3 regions of the Acidovorax sp. SDU_ACID1 genome follow, and region 3 is predicted to be linked to each of the others. Evidence: predicted binding sites of a transcription regulator. Region 3 holds the regulator's gene; each other region holds the start of a gene.
The links. Region 3 encodes FNR, which switches genes on or off when oxygen is low (the NO sensors DNR and NnrR bind a similar motif). Its sites were predicted from a motif close to TTGATNNNNATCAA; they were not measured.
Positions count from the first base shown of each region.

Region 1: the regulator FNR is predicted to act here: its motif matches at 1,924-1,937, upstream of AAG689_RS19445 (type IV pili methyl-accepting chemotaxis transducer N-terminal domain-containing protein).
Region 2: the regulator FNR is predicted to act here: its motif matches at 1,003-1,016, upstream of AAG689_RS05675 (type IV pili methyl-accepting chemotaxis transducer N-terminal domain-containing protein).

Region 1 covers NZ_CP152342.1:3,968,100-3,971,367, forward strand. The annotation lists gene AAG689_RS19445 (type IV pili methyl-accepting chemotaxis transducer N-terminal domain-containing protein) at 1-1,890, opposite strand, end outside; gene AAG689_RS19450 (adenosylcobalamin-dependent ribonucleoside-diphosphate reductase) at 2,022-3,268, opposite strand, start outside.
Region 2 covers NZ_CP152342.1:1,156,609-1,159,876, forward strand. The annotation lists gene moaA (GTP 3',8-cyclase MoaA) at 1-949, opposite strand, end outside; gene AAG689_RS05675 (type IV pili methyl-accepting chemotaxis transducer N-terminal domain-containing protein) at 1,157-1,930, shown strand; gene AAG689_RS05680 (DUF2889 domain-containing protein) at 2,009-2,578, opposite strand; gene AAG689_RS05685 (aldehyde dehydrogenase family protein) at 2,665-3,268, opposite strand, start outside.
Region 3 covers NZ_CP152342.1:2,898,267-2,901,534, forward strand. The annotation lists partial or broken gene hemN (oxygen-independent coproporphyrinogen III oxidase) at 1-801, opposite strand, end outside; gene fnr (fumarate/nitrate reduction transcriptional regulator Fnr) at 997-1,719, shown strand; gene AAG689_RS14310 (hypothetical protein) at 1,745-2,032, opposite strand; gene AAG689_RS14315 (FixH family protein) at 2,148-2,429, opposite strand; gene ccoG (cytochrome c oxidase accessory protein CcoG) at 2,489-3,268, opposite strand, start outside.

The DNA.
Region 1 (3,268 bases), 1.1 Mb from region 3:
GTGGGTGCCTTCATGGTCCTCCTCGCGGCGCATGGGAGGCAGCTCCACGATCACCCTGGTGCCCGCGCCATCCGGGGCGGAGTCCAGCCGCAGCGCGGCGCCGATTCGCTGCGCGCGCTCGCGCATGATGCCCAGGCCCACGTGCAGCGAATCGGGCGGCACGTCCTGCGGGCGGAAGCCCCGGCCGTCGTCGTGCACCTCGAAGCGCCAGCGCGGGTGGCGCAGCACACGCAGCTCCACGCGGCGCGCGCCGGCGTGCTTGCGCACATTGGACAGCGCTTCCTGCACGATGTGCAGCACCTGCACCTGCACGTCCGGCGCCAGCGGCAGGCCCTGGCCCGCCATGGCGAGCGACGTGGCCACGCCCGTCTGGTGCTCGAACTTGGAGAGCGTGGCGCGCAGCGCGTCCTCGATGTCCTCGTCCTTGGTACGGGTGCGGAAGTGCACCAGCAGCTCGCGCACGTCGGCGTAGCACTCGCGCACGCCCACGTCCAGCTCGTCGATGCTGCGGTCGCGCGCTACGGCGTTGTCCTTGGCGACGGCATCGCGCAGCAGCTGCGTCTGGATCTTGAGGAAGGCCAGCGACTGGGCGATGGAGTCGTGCAGCTCGCGCGCGATCAGTCCGCGCTCCTCGGCCACGGCGGCCTCGCGCTCCAGCGCCGTGGCGCGCAGGCTCTCCATGGAGCTGGCCAGGTGGCGCGCCATGGTGGACAGCAGCTCGCGCATGCCGTCCGACAGCGCGAGCGGCGTGCGGTAGAACAGCGTCACTTCGCCCAGCAGGCGCTGCTGCAGTTGCACGGGGATGCTCACCACGGTCTCGAAGCCGGCCTCGCGGCAGTGCGGCAGTTGCACGTCCGACGCAGGGGCGATGGGGATCACGCGCATGCGCGCATCGGCCTGCAGTTGCCCGCACTCGCAGGTGCCGGTGAGCAGGCAATGCTCCTCCTCGGCCAGGGAGCGCGGCAGCCCGTCGGAGGCCAGCAGCACGTAGCGCTCGTTGGCCTCGTCGGACCAGCGCACGGCGGCCGCGTCGCAGCCGGCCACGCGGCGGATCTGCTGCACGAAGCCCTGGGTCAGCACGTCCAGGCTGCCGGCCTCGGCGCCCAGGGCGCTCACCGCATAGAGCGCGGACAGGCGCTGGTTCTGCACCTCGATGCTGGCGGTCTTCTCGCGCACCTTGCGCTCCAGGTCCTCGTGCGAGGCCTGCAGCGCATGGGCCATGAGGTTGAAGCCCGCCGCGAGCTGGCCGAACTCGTCGTCCGTCTCCACGGCCAGGCGCGTGTCCAGCGCGCCGCGCCGCACGCTGGCCAGCGCCTGCTGCAGCCGCGTCACGGGGTTGAGAACCAGCAGGTAGCTCAGCGCCATGAAGGCCACGGCGGCTCCGATGGCCAGCGCCACCATGAAGAGCTGGAACAGGTGCAGTGCGGCGGTCCAGCGCACGATCTGGATCTCGATGGCCTCGACGAAACCGTCGAGCTGGTGCACGAAGGCATCGCCCAGGGCCACGGCCTCGGTGCCGCCCGGCGGGTGGGAGGTCTTCCAGACCTCCTGCAGCGCGCGCCATTGCCGGGTGACGTGCTCGTAGCGCTCGTGCGTGGCATCGCTCCAGGGCACGAACAGCGGCCGCGCCGGGTCGCCCATGCGCAGCAGTTCCAGGCTGGCATCGAAGCGCTGCGCCAGCCGCGCCACCTCCTCGGGCGACTCGTTCTGCTGCGCCAGCACCATGCGCAGCATGTTCATGCGCAGGCGGCCCGCCTCGTTCACGGCGGCCGCGCCGCCTTCGAGCTGCCAAGTCACCCACAGCGTGAAGCCGATGGAAGCCAGGGCCACGAACAGGAAGACCGTGCCCATGGCCAGCAGCTTGGTGGACAGCGTGGGCTTCTTGCGCATGGAGGCAGTGTAGGCAGGCACGGCCCGTCCACCTTGACCTGCATCAAGCGGTACGAGGGCCAGGACGATTTAAATGAAATTCGCCCGCAGCCCTTGCTGGTCAGGCGCGACCAGCTATCGTTTCAGAAGCATCAACCGCAGCTACCCAATGCACCGCACTGGGTGCAGTAGTCGCAGCCATCCTTGCGGATCACGGCATGGGCGCCGCATTCGTGGCACTTCTTGCCGGCCATGGCGGGCGGCATGCCGGCAGGCATGTCGGGCTCGTCCAGCGGCAGCACCTGCTGCTGGGGCGCCTGGGCGCGGCCGGCCAGGATGTTCTGCACGGCATAGGCGATGGCGGCCACCTCGGAGTCGTGCCATAGCGGTACGCGCGCGCCGTCGGCGCGTTCGTGCTGCCCCAAGCGCACGGGGCCGCGATCCCAGGCCACCTTGCGCATGTCCGACAGCGCCCGCTCCAGGAAGCCGCCGCGCGCGGCCAGCGACAGCAGGCGCATGCTGGAGGTGATCCACTGCTGCGACTCGCCGCTCTGGCCCACGGGCATGAAGAACTCGATGGCGCGGTCCACCGTGCCGCCCCGGCCGTCCGGCACGGGCAGGAAGGAGACGATGAGGTAGAGGGTCTTGTGGCCTTCCTGCGTCCAGTATTCCAGCTTCTCGGCCACGGCCGACAGGCCGCCCTTGGGGCGGCTCTCGATCATGGTGCGCATGGGATCGAAGGCAGGGGCTGCAGCAGCGGGCTCCGGGGCCGGAGCCGGTGCGGCGGCAGGCACTTCCAGCACAGCGCCCAGAATGCTGTTGGGGCGGTAGGTGGCCAGGCCCTTGAGGCCCGAGTGCCAAGCCTGCAGGTACAGGTTCTTGAAGTCGCCGTAGGGGTAGTCCTCGGGCACGTTCACTGTCTTGGAGATGGCCGTGTCCACGTAGGGCTGTACGGCCTCCATCATGGCCACGTGGTCGGCGGCCGCCATGTCCATGGCGTTCACGAAATACTCGGGCAGCCGGTTCACGTCGCCGCCGAGGGTCTTGTACAGGCGCCAGGCGTAGTCTTCCACCACGTACTCGCTCTTGCTGCCGTCGGCCTCGCGCTTGCGGCGCGTGTAGGTCCACGAGAACGGCGGCTCGATGCCGTTGGAGGCGTTGTCGGCAAAGGCCAGGCTCACGGTGCCCGTGGGTGCGATGGACAGCAGGTGGCTGTTGCGGATGCCGTGCTTGCGGATGGCCTTCTGGATGTCCTCGGGCAGGCGGCTGGCGAAGGTGCCCTTGGCGAGGTAGCCGTCGGCGTCGAATTTGGGGAAGCGCCCCTTTTCCTTGGCCAGTTCGACGGAAGCGCGGTAGGCCGCATTGCGCATGCGCTCGGCGATCTGCACGGCCATGTCGC
Region 2 (3,268 bases), 1.7 Mb from region 3:
ACAGGTACAGCCGCCCCTCCATGGACAGGCGCGCGCGGTTGCAGTCGCCGCAGAAGGCCTGGGTGACGCTGCTGATGACGCCCACCTCGCCCAGGCGCGGATCGTGCCGGCCGTCGGGCCCGGCATAGCCCCAGCGCTGCGCGGTCTCGCCCACGGCCGTGGCGGCCAGCGGCACCAGGGGCAGCTCGGCCTGCAGGCGCGCGATGACGTCGGCCGAGGGCAGCACCTCGTCCATGCGCCAGCCGTTGGTGGCGCCCACGTCCATGTATTCGATGAAGCGCAGCGTGATGCCTGTGCCGCGGAAGTGCCGCGCCATGCGCACGACCTCGTGGTCGTTGGTGCCGCGCTTGACTACCATGTTGACCTTGATGCGCTCCAGCCCCGCGGCCTGCGCGGCCTCGATGCCGGCCAGCACGTCGGCCACGGGAAAGTCCATGTCGTTCATGCGGCGGAAGATGGCGTCGTCCAGGCTGTCCAGGCTGACGGTGACGCGCCGCAGCCCCGCGTCCTTGAGCGCGCGGGCCTTGCGCGCCAGCAGCGAGCCGTTGGTGGTCAGCGTCAGGTCGGGCCGGCGGCCCTCCACGGTGCGCAGCCCGGCGAGCTGGGCGACGAGCCGCTCCAGGTCCTTGCGCAGCAGGGGCTCGCCGCCGGTCAGGCGGATCTTGCGCACGCCGTGCGCCATGAACAGGCGTGCCAGCCGCGTGATCTCCTCGAAGCGCAGCAGGTCGTCGTGCGGGAGGTAGCGGTAGTTGCGGTCGAACACTTCCTTGGGCATGCAGTAGCTGCAGCGGAAGTTGCACCGGTCGGTCACGCTGATGCGCAGGTCGCGCAGGGGCCGCCCGCGCAGGTCCGCCAACTCGCCGCTCGGCGCGGCGGGCACGCCGCTGCGCACGGTGGGCACCAGCACCGTGCTGCGCTGGTCCACCACGGGAATCACACGTTCAGCCATGGGCCAAATTGTGCCCCAAGGGGGCGCGGGGGGTGGCCCAGGCAGGGCGGAATTTGATGTCGGTCAATCGGCCGGGGCCGGGGCCGCCGTTTGACCGGCATCAGAAGCGCCGCGCGGCTGCGCTCCCAGAATGGCGGGCATGCCCAGCCACCGCTCCACTCCCCCGCCTCCCTCGCACCGTCCTGCCGGCGCAGCCGCCGCGTCGCCATGCGCACGCTGGCCGCGGCCTTCATCGTGCCGGCGCTGCCGCTGTCCGCCCAGGCGCGCATGGCGCTGGCGACGGCCATCAACCGCACGGCGCGCTTTCGGGCTCTGTCGCAGCGCGCGGCCAAGGCCTATGGCCAGCTGCACCTGGGCGTGGTGCCCGAGCGTGCGCGCGACGTGCTGGGCCATACGCGCAGGCAGGTGCTGGCCGGCTTCGAGGAGATGGATGGCCAGGCCTGGCCGCCCGAGGTAGCGCGCCAGCTGCAGGACGTGCGCCGCAGCGCCGACCGGCTGGACGCGCTGCTGGGCCAGGCGCCCAGCAAGGAGGGCTTCGCCGCCGTGTCCGCCCAGTCCGATCAGATGATGGCGGCGGCCCACGCCGCCACCGAGGCGCTGGAGAAGCTGGCCCATGCCCCCACGGCCCGGCTGGTGAACACGGCGGGCCGCCAGCGCATGCTGTCGCAGCGCCTGGCCAAGAACTACGAGCTGATGGCCGCGGGCCTGGACGGCCGCGCCGTGCGCGAGCAGATGGCGGGCGATGCCGAGGAATTCCAGCGCGCGCTGGCCCAGCTGGCCAAGGCCCCGATCTCCACGCCCGCGATCCGCCAGGCGCTGGAGCAGGGGCAGGCCCAGTGGGTGTTCTTCGACGCGGCGCTCAAGCGCCAGCCCGATGCGCGCGGCCTGGACAACGTGGCCACCACCAGCGAGCGCCTGCTGGAGCTGATGGACAGCCTCACGGCCCTCTACGAGGTCGCGCTGCGGGATGTCCTGGGTTGATTGCTATACGAAAAATAGCTGCTCGCGCTTGATGGGCGGGCGCTGGAGGCTGTTTTGGCTGATATTCTTCGCGCCCGCTCACGCCGCCTTCGGAGGCGATGCCGGGCGCGGCACGTGGCCGTAGAACTGGGGGTAGTGCTCCTGCACGCCGCTGCCGTTGAAGTCCCAGCCCGTGCACTGGCCCAGGTGGCGCGGCGGCGCGTCGCCTTCGCTCTTGAAGGCGCCCTGCACGGTCTGGAAGGTGGCGGTGGCCAGGTTGAACAGCAGCTCGCGCAGGTGGGTGCAACTGGCCACGCCGCCCAGGCGGGACTGGATGGCCTGGCGCCAGCCGCGCGCCATGCTGCAGCCCACCATGGATTGCAGCGCGCGCTGGGCCTCGGGGCAGTCGCCCAGGGGGTGGGCGTCCATGGCGGACTCGATGGCGCGCACCACGAGGTCGCCGTCCACCGTCACGCGCAGCCACATGTGGTGCACGGGCTCGCCGGCGCGGCGGATGCGCTCGGGGTTGCGCAGGGCGGGGCGGTCCTGGGCCTTGCTGTCGTGCAGCTCGCCCTCGATGTCCCACAGGCCGTCCTCGCGCGCGAACCCCTGGTAGGTGACGCGGCGAACGTGTTGGGCGGTGCGGGGGGCGGGGGGCGACAGAGGCATGGACAACGCGAAAACCGGGAGAGGGGAGAGTAGAGGCCGGCGGTGCAGGGGCGGCGGCAGGCCGCCGCTGCACCGCGCGGGGCCGTTCAGCCGTGGCGGATGGCCACGGTCTTGAGGGTGGTGAAGCCGTAGAGAGCCTCGAAGCCCTTTTCGCGGCCGTAGCCGCTGGACTTCACGCCGCCGAAGGGCAGCTCCACGCCGCCGGCCGCGCCGTAGTTGTTGATGAACACCTGGCCGCTGGCGATGCGCCGCGCCATGCGGAACTGGCGCGCGCCGTCGCGCGTCCAGATGCCGGCCACCAAGCCGAAGGGCGTGGCGTTGGCCAGGTGGGCGGCTTCGTCTTCGCCCTCGAAGGGCATGGCGGCCAGCACGGGGCCGAAGATTTCCTCCTGCGCCAGGCGGTGGTCCACCGGCACGTCGCGCAGCAGGGCGGGGGCCTGGTAGAAGCCGGTGTCGGGCGCCTCGTCGACCACCGTGCCCTGGGCTACGAGCGGGATGCCGGCCACCTGCGCGTCGGAGAGGAAGTCCCACACGCGCTGCTGCTGGCTCTGGCGGATCAGCGGGCCCAGGTCCAGGTCCATGGCGGCGGGGCCCACGCGCAGGGCCTCGAAGGCGTGGCCCAGGCGCTCCAGGAGGGGTTCGTAGATGGCGCGCTCGATGAGCACGCGCGAGCCGGCCGAGCAGGTCTGG
Region 3 (3,268 bases):
CCGATGCCATGGGCAACTCGGCGGAGACGATGCGCCGCTGCGCCTTGAACCGCTCGGGCAGGTGGGCATACGCGTAGAGCGCAATGCGGTCCGGGCGCAACTGGGTGACCTGCTCCAGCGTACGGTCGAAGGACTCCGGAGTCTGGCGTGGCAAACCGTAGATCAGATCCACGTTGACCGACTCGAATCCCAGCTTGCGGGCGCTCGCCACCAGGGCGAATACCTTCTCCGCGGGCTGCACGCGGTGCACCGCTTTCTGCACCTCGGGGTCGAAATCCTGCACACCGAAGCTGAGCCGGTTGAAGCCCAGTTCCGCCAGCAGAGCCAGGCGCTGCTCGTCGACCGTGCGCGGATCCACTTCAATCGAATATTCGCCCCCAGGCGCCAGCACGAAGCTGCGGCGCAGCATGCCCATGAGCTCGCGCAGCCCCTCGTCGGACAGGAATGTCGGCGTCCCCCTCCCAGATGCAACTGGCTGACGTGCTGCCCGACACCGCAATGGGCCGTATGCAGGTCGATCTCCCGACTCAGATAGCGCAGGTAGACCTCCGCCCGTTCCGGGTGCCGCGTGATAATCTTGTTGCATGCGCAGTAGTAGCACAGCGACTCGCAAAACGGGATGTGCACATACAGCGACAATGGCATCGCTTTGGCCGCCGAACCCACGCGGCGCTGCTGCAGCGCAAGAATGTATTCTTCTTCGCCAAAAGCCTCCACGAAACGGTCCGCCGTCGGGTAGGAGGTGTAGCGCGGCCCAGGCACATCGAAGCGACGCAAGAGCTCGGTGGTGACAACAGTCATGGGGAAAATTTTCCTTGTATCTGACTATCCACTGTGCCGCAGAGACCCCGGCTCGTCCTTGACTTTAATCAAGCACTCACGGGGTCAGGATAGCGACAATTTGATTTCGGCTCAAAGTCGGTCAATTCCCTGCGGCATTTCCGCCTCCAGGGGTTTCAGAGGTAAGCTAGCCACATGAACAGGGCGCCCGTGCACATGAATCTGCAGACCATCAAAGTTGCGTGTTCCAACTGCAACTTGCGCGAGCTTTGCATGCCCCTGGGGCTGAACGACCAGCAATTGCAACGCATCGACGAAATCGTGGCCATCCGCCGCAAGATCAAGCGAGGCGGCACGCTGTTTCGCAACGGTGAAGCCTTCACTTCCCTTTTTGCGATCCGCACGGGCTTTTTCAAGACCTGCGTCGCCACGGAGGATGGACGCGATCAGGTCACCGGCTTCCAGATGGCCGGGGAGATCATCGGCCTCGATGGCATCGTGAACGACAGGCACACCTGCGACGCCGTAGCGCTCGAGGATGCAGAAGTCTGCGTGATGCCCTTCGACCGCATTGAAGAGCTCTCCCGCGAAGTGACGGCACTGCAGAGCCATGTGCACAAGATCATGAGCCGCGAGATCGTGCGTGAACATGGCGTCATGCTCCTGCTCGGCAGCATGCGCGCCGAGGAGCGTCTAGCGGCTTTCCTGTTGAATCTGGTGCAGCGCCTGCATGCGCGGGGATTTTCCCAGTCGGAACTGGTCCTGCGCATGACGCGTGAGGAAATCGGCAGCTACCTCGGTCTCAAGCTGGAAACCGTGAGCCGTACATTCTCGAAATTCGTGGAAGAAGGCATCGTGGAAGTCAAGCAGCGGCATGTCCGCATCGTGGACACCGATGCCCTGAAACGCATCGTGAACAGCCAACAAGCCTGCCACTGAACCGCCTTGCAGGCGGCCCGCGTCTTCAGGACGAATACTTTGCGCAGTCCAGGGGACGGTCTCCCTTGGGCACAGGACAGCGGTTGACCTCGAACGGCGAGAGGGACAGCATGGTCGTCAATGCACTCGACGCCATGATCACCAACCAGAAGATGAAGAAGGCAACGGTGTAAACGCCTTGCCGCGATAGGTTCATGGGTTGGTCGAACCAGTGCAATGCCTCCGGATCCACGAAGGCAAACACCACCATTTCCATGACCCCTGCCATCAGAAAGGCGGGCCAGGCAATCCACATCAGTCGCTGCGTCCACATTTCGCGTGCCTCCTTGCAATGGTGACAGCCTAGCATCATGCCCTGCGCGTGCAAAGAGTACCCGACCTCTCGATTCCCCTTACCTGCATCAATTCTTTTCGGATGCGGCTCCGCGTCACCGGCGAGGCTGGTCCTCGAGGGGCGTGGCGGCATGGTTGCGGCCCTTTATCGCAGGGGCCATGCTGGCCTCGGAATGCTGGAGCGTCTTGTTGATCTCTAGGCCACGCTGGTAATAGTCTTCCGCCAATACAGGGTCGGGCTGCCGGATCGCGAGCCACAGCGTCACGAAGCCAGCGATCACCACGATCACCGGCCCGGCGATCACCAGCCAGACATGGCCATATTTCCACCAAGGCTGCGCCACTGGCGATTCATTCATGGATGGGACTGCGGGCATGGGAAACTCCTTGGCCCCATAAGGAGGCCTGACCTGAACATAACCACCTGGCAAGCCCATCAGCGGGGTACCAGGAACACCGACTTCTCGGCCACCTGCGCTTTATCGCCTTGTGCCTGGATGTCGAAAAACACAGTGTGCGACCCGGGCGCGGCAGAACCATAGGGCACCTGCAGCCGCACTGCCACCCAGCGCGACTCGGCCGGTCCGATATCGATCTCCGATTCGGAGGCGACTTCCAGCCCTTCCAGCCCGCGCGCACTGATACGGTAGCGCTGCGTGCCTTCGGTGGCATTCATGATCTGCAAGCGGTAGATGTTTTCCAGCTTGCCGCCTGCCACGATCCGGGACAGTGCCGCGCGGTCGCGGACCACGTCCACCTTGAGCGGCGTGCGCACCACGAGGCTGGCCAGCATGCCCACGCACAGCAAGGCCAGCACAGCCGTATAGATCAGCACGCGCGGACGCAGCACGCGCTTGAGCATCTGCGACTGCGTCCAATGGTTCTTCACGCCGTTCTGCGTAGAGAAGCGGATCAGCCCTCTCGGGTACTTCATCTTGTCCATCACGGTGTTGCATGCATCCACGCAGAGGCCGCAGCCAATGCATTCATACTGCAGGCCCTCCCGGATATCGATGCCCGTAGGACACACCTGCACGCACAGCGTGCAGTCGATGCAGTCGCCGAGTCCCTTCGCCTTGTGATCGATGCTCTTGTTGCGTGGCCCGCGCGGCTCACCGCGCTCAGGGTCGTACGTCACGACCAAAGTGTCCTTGTCGAACATGGCGCTCTGGAAGCGCGCATAGGGGCACATGTACTTGCACACCTGCTCGCGCAG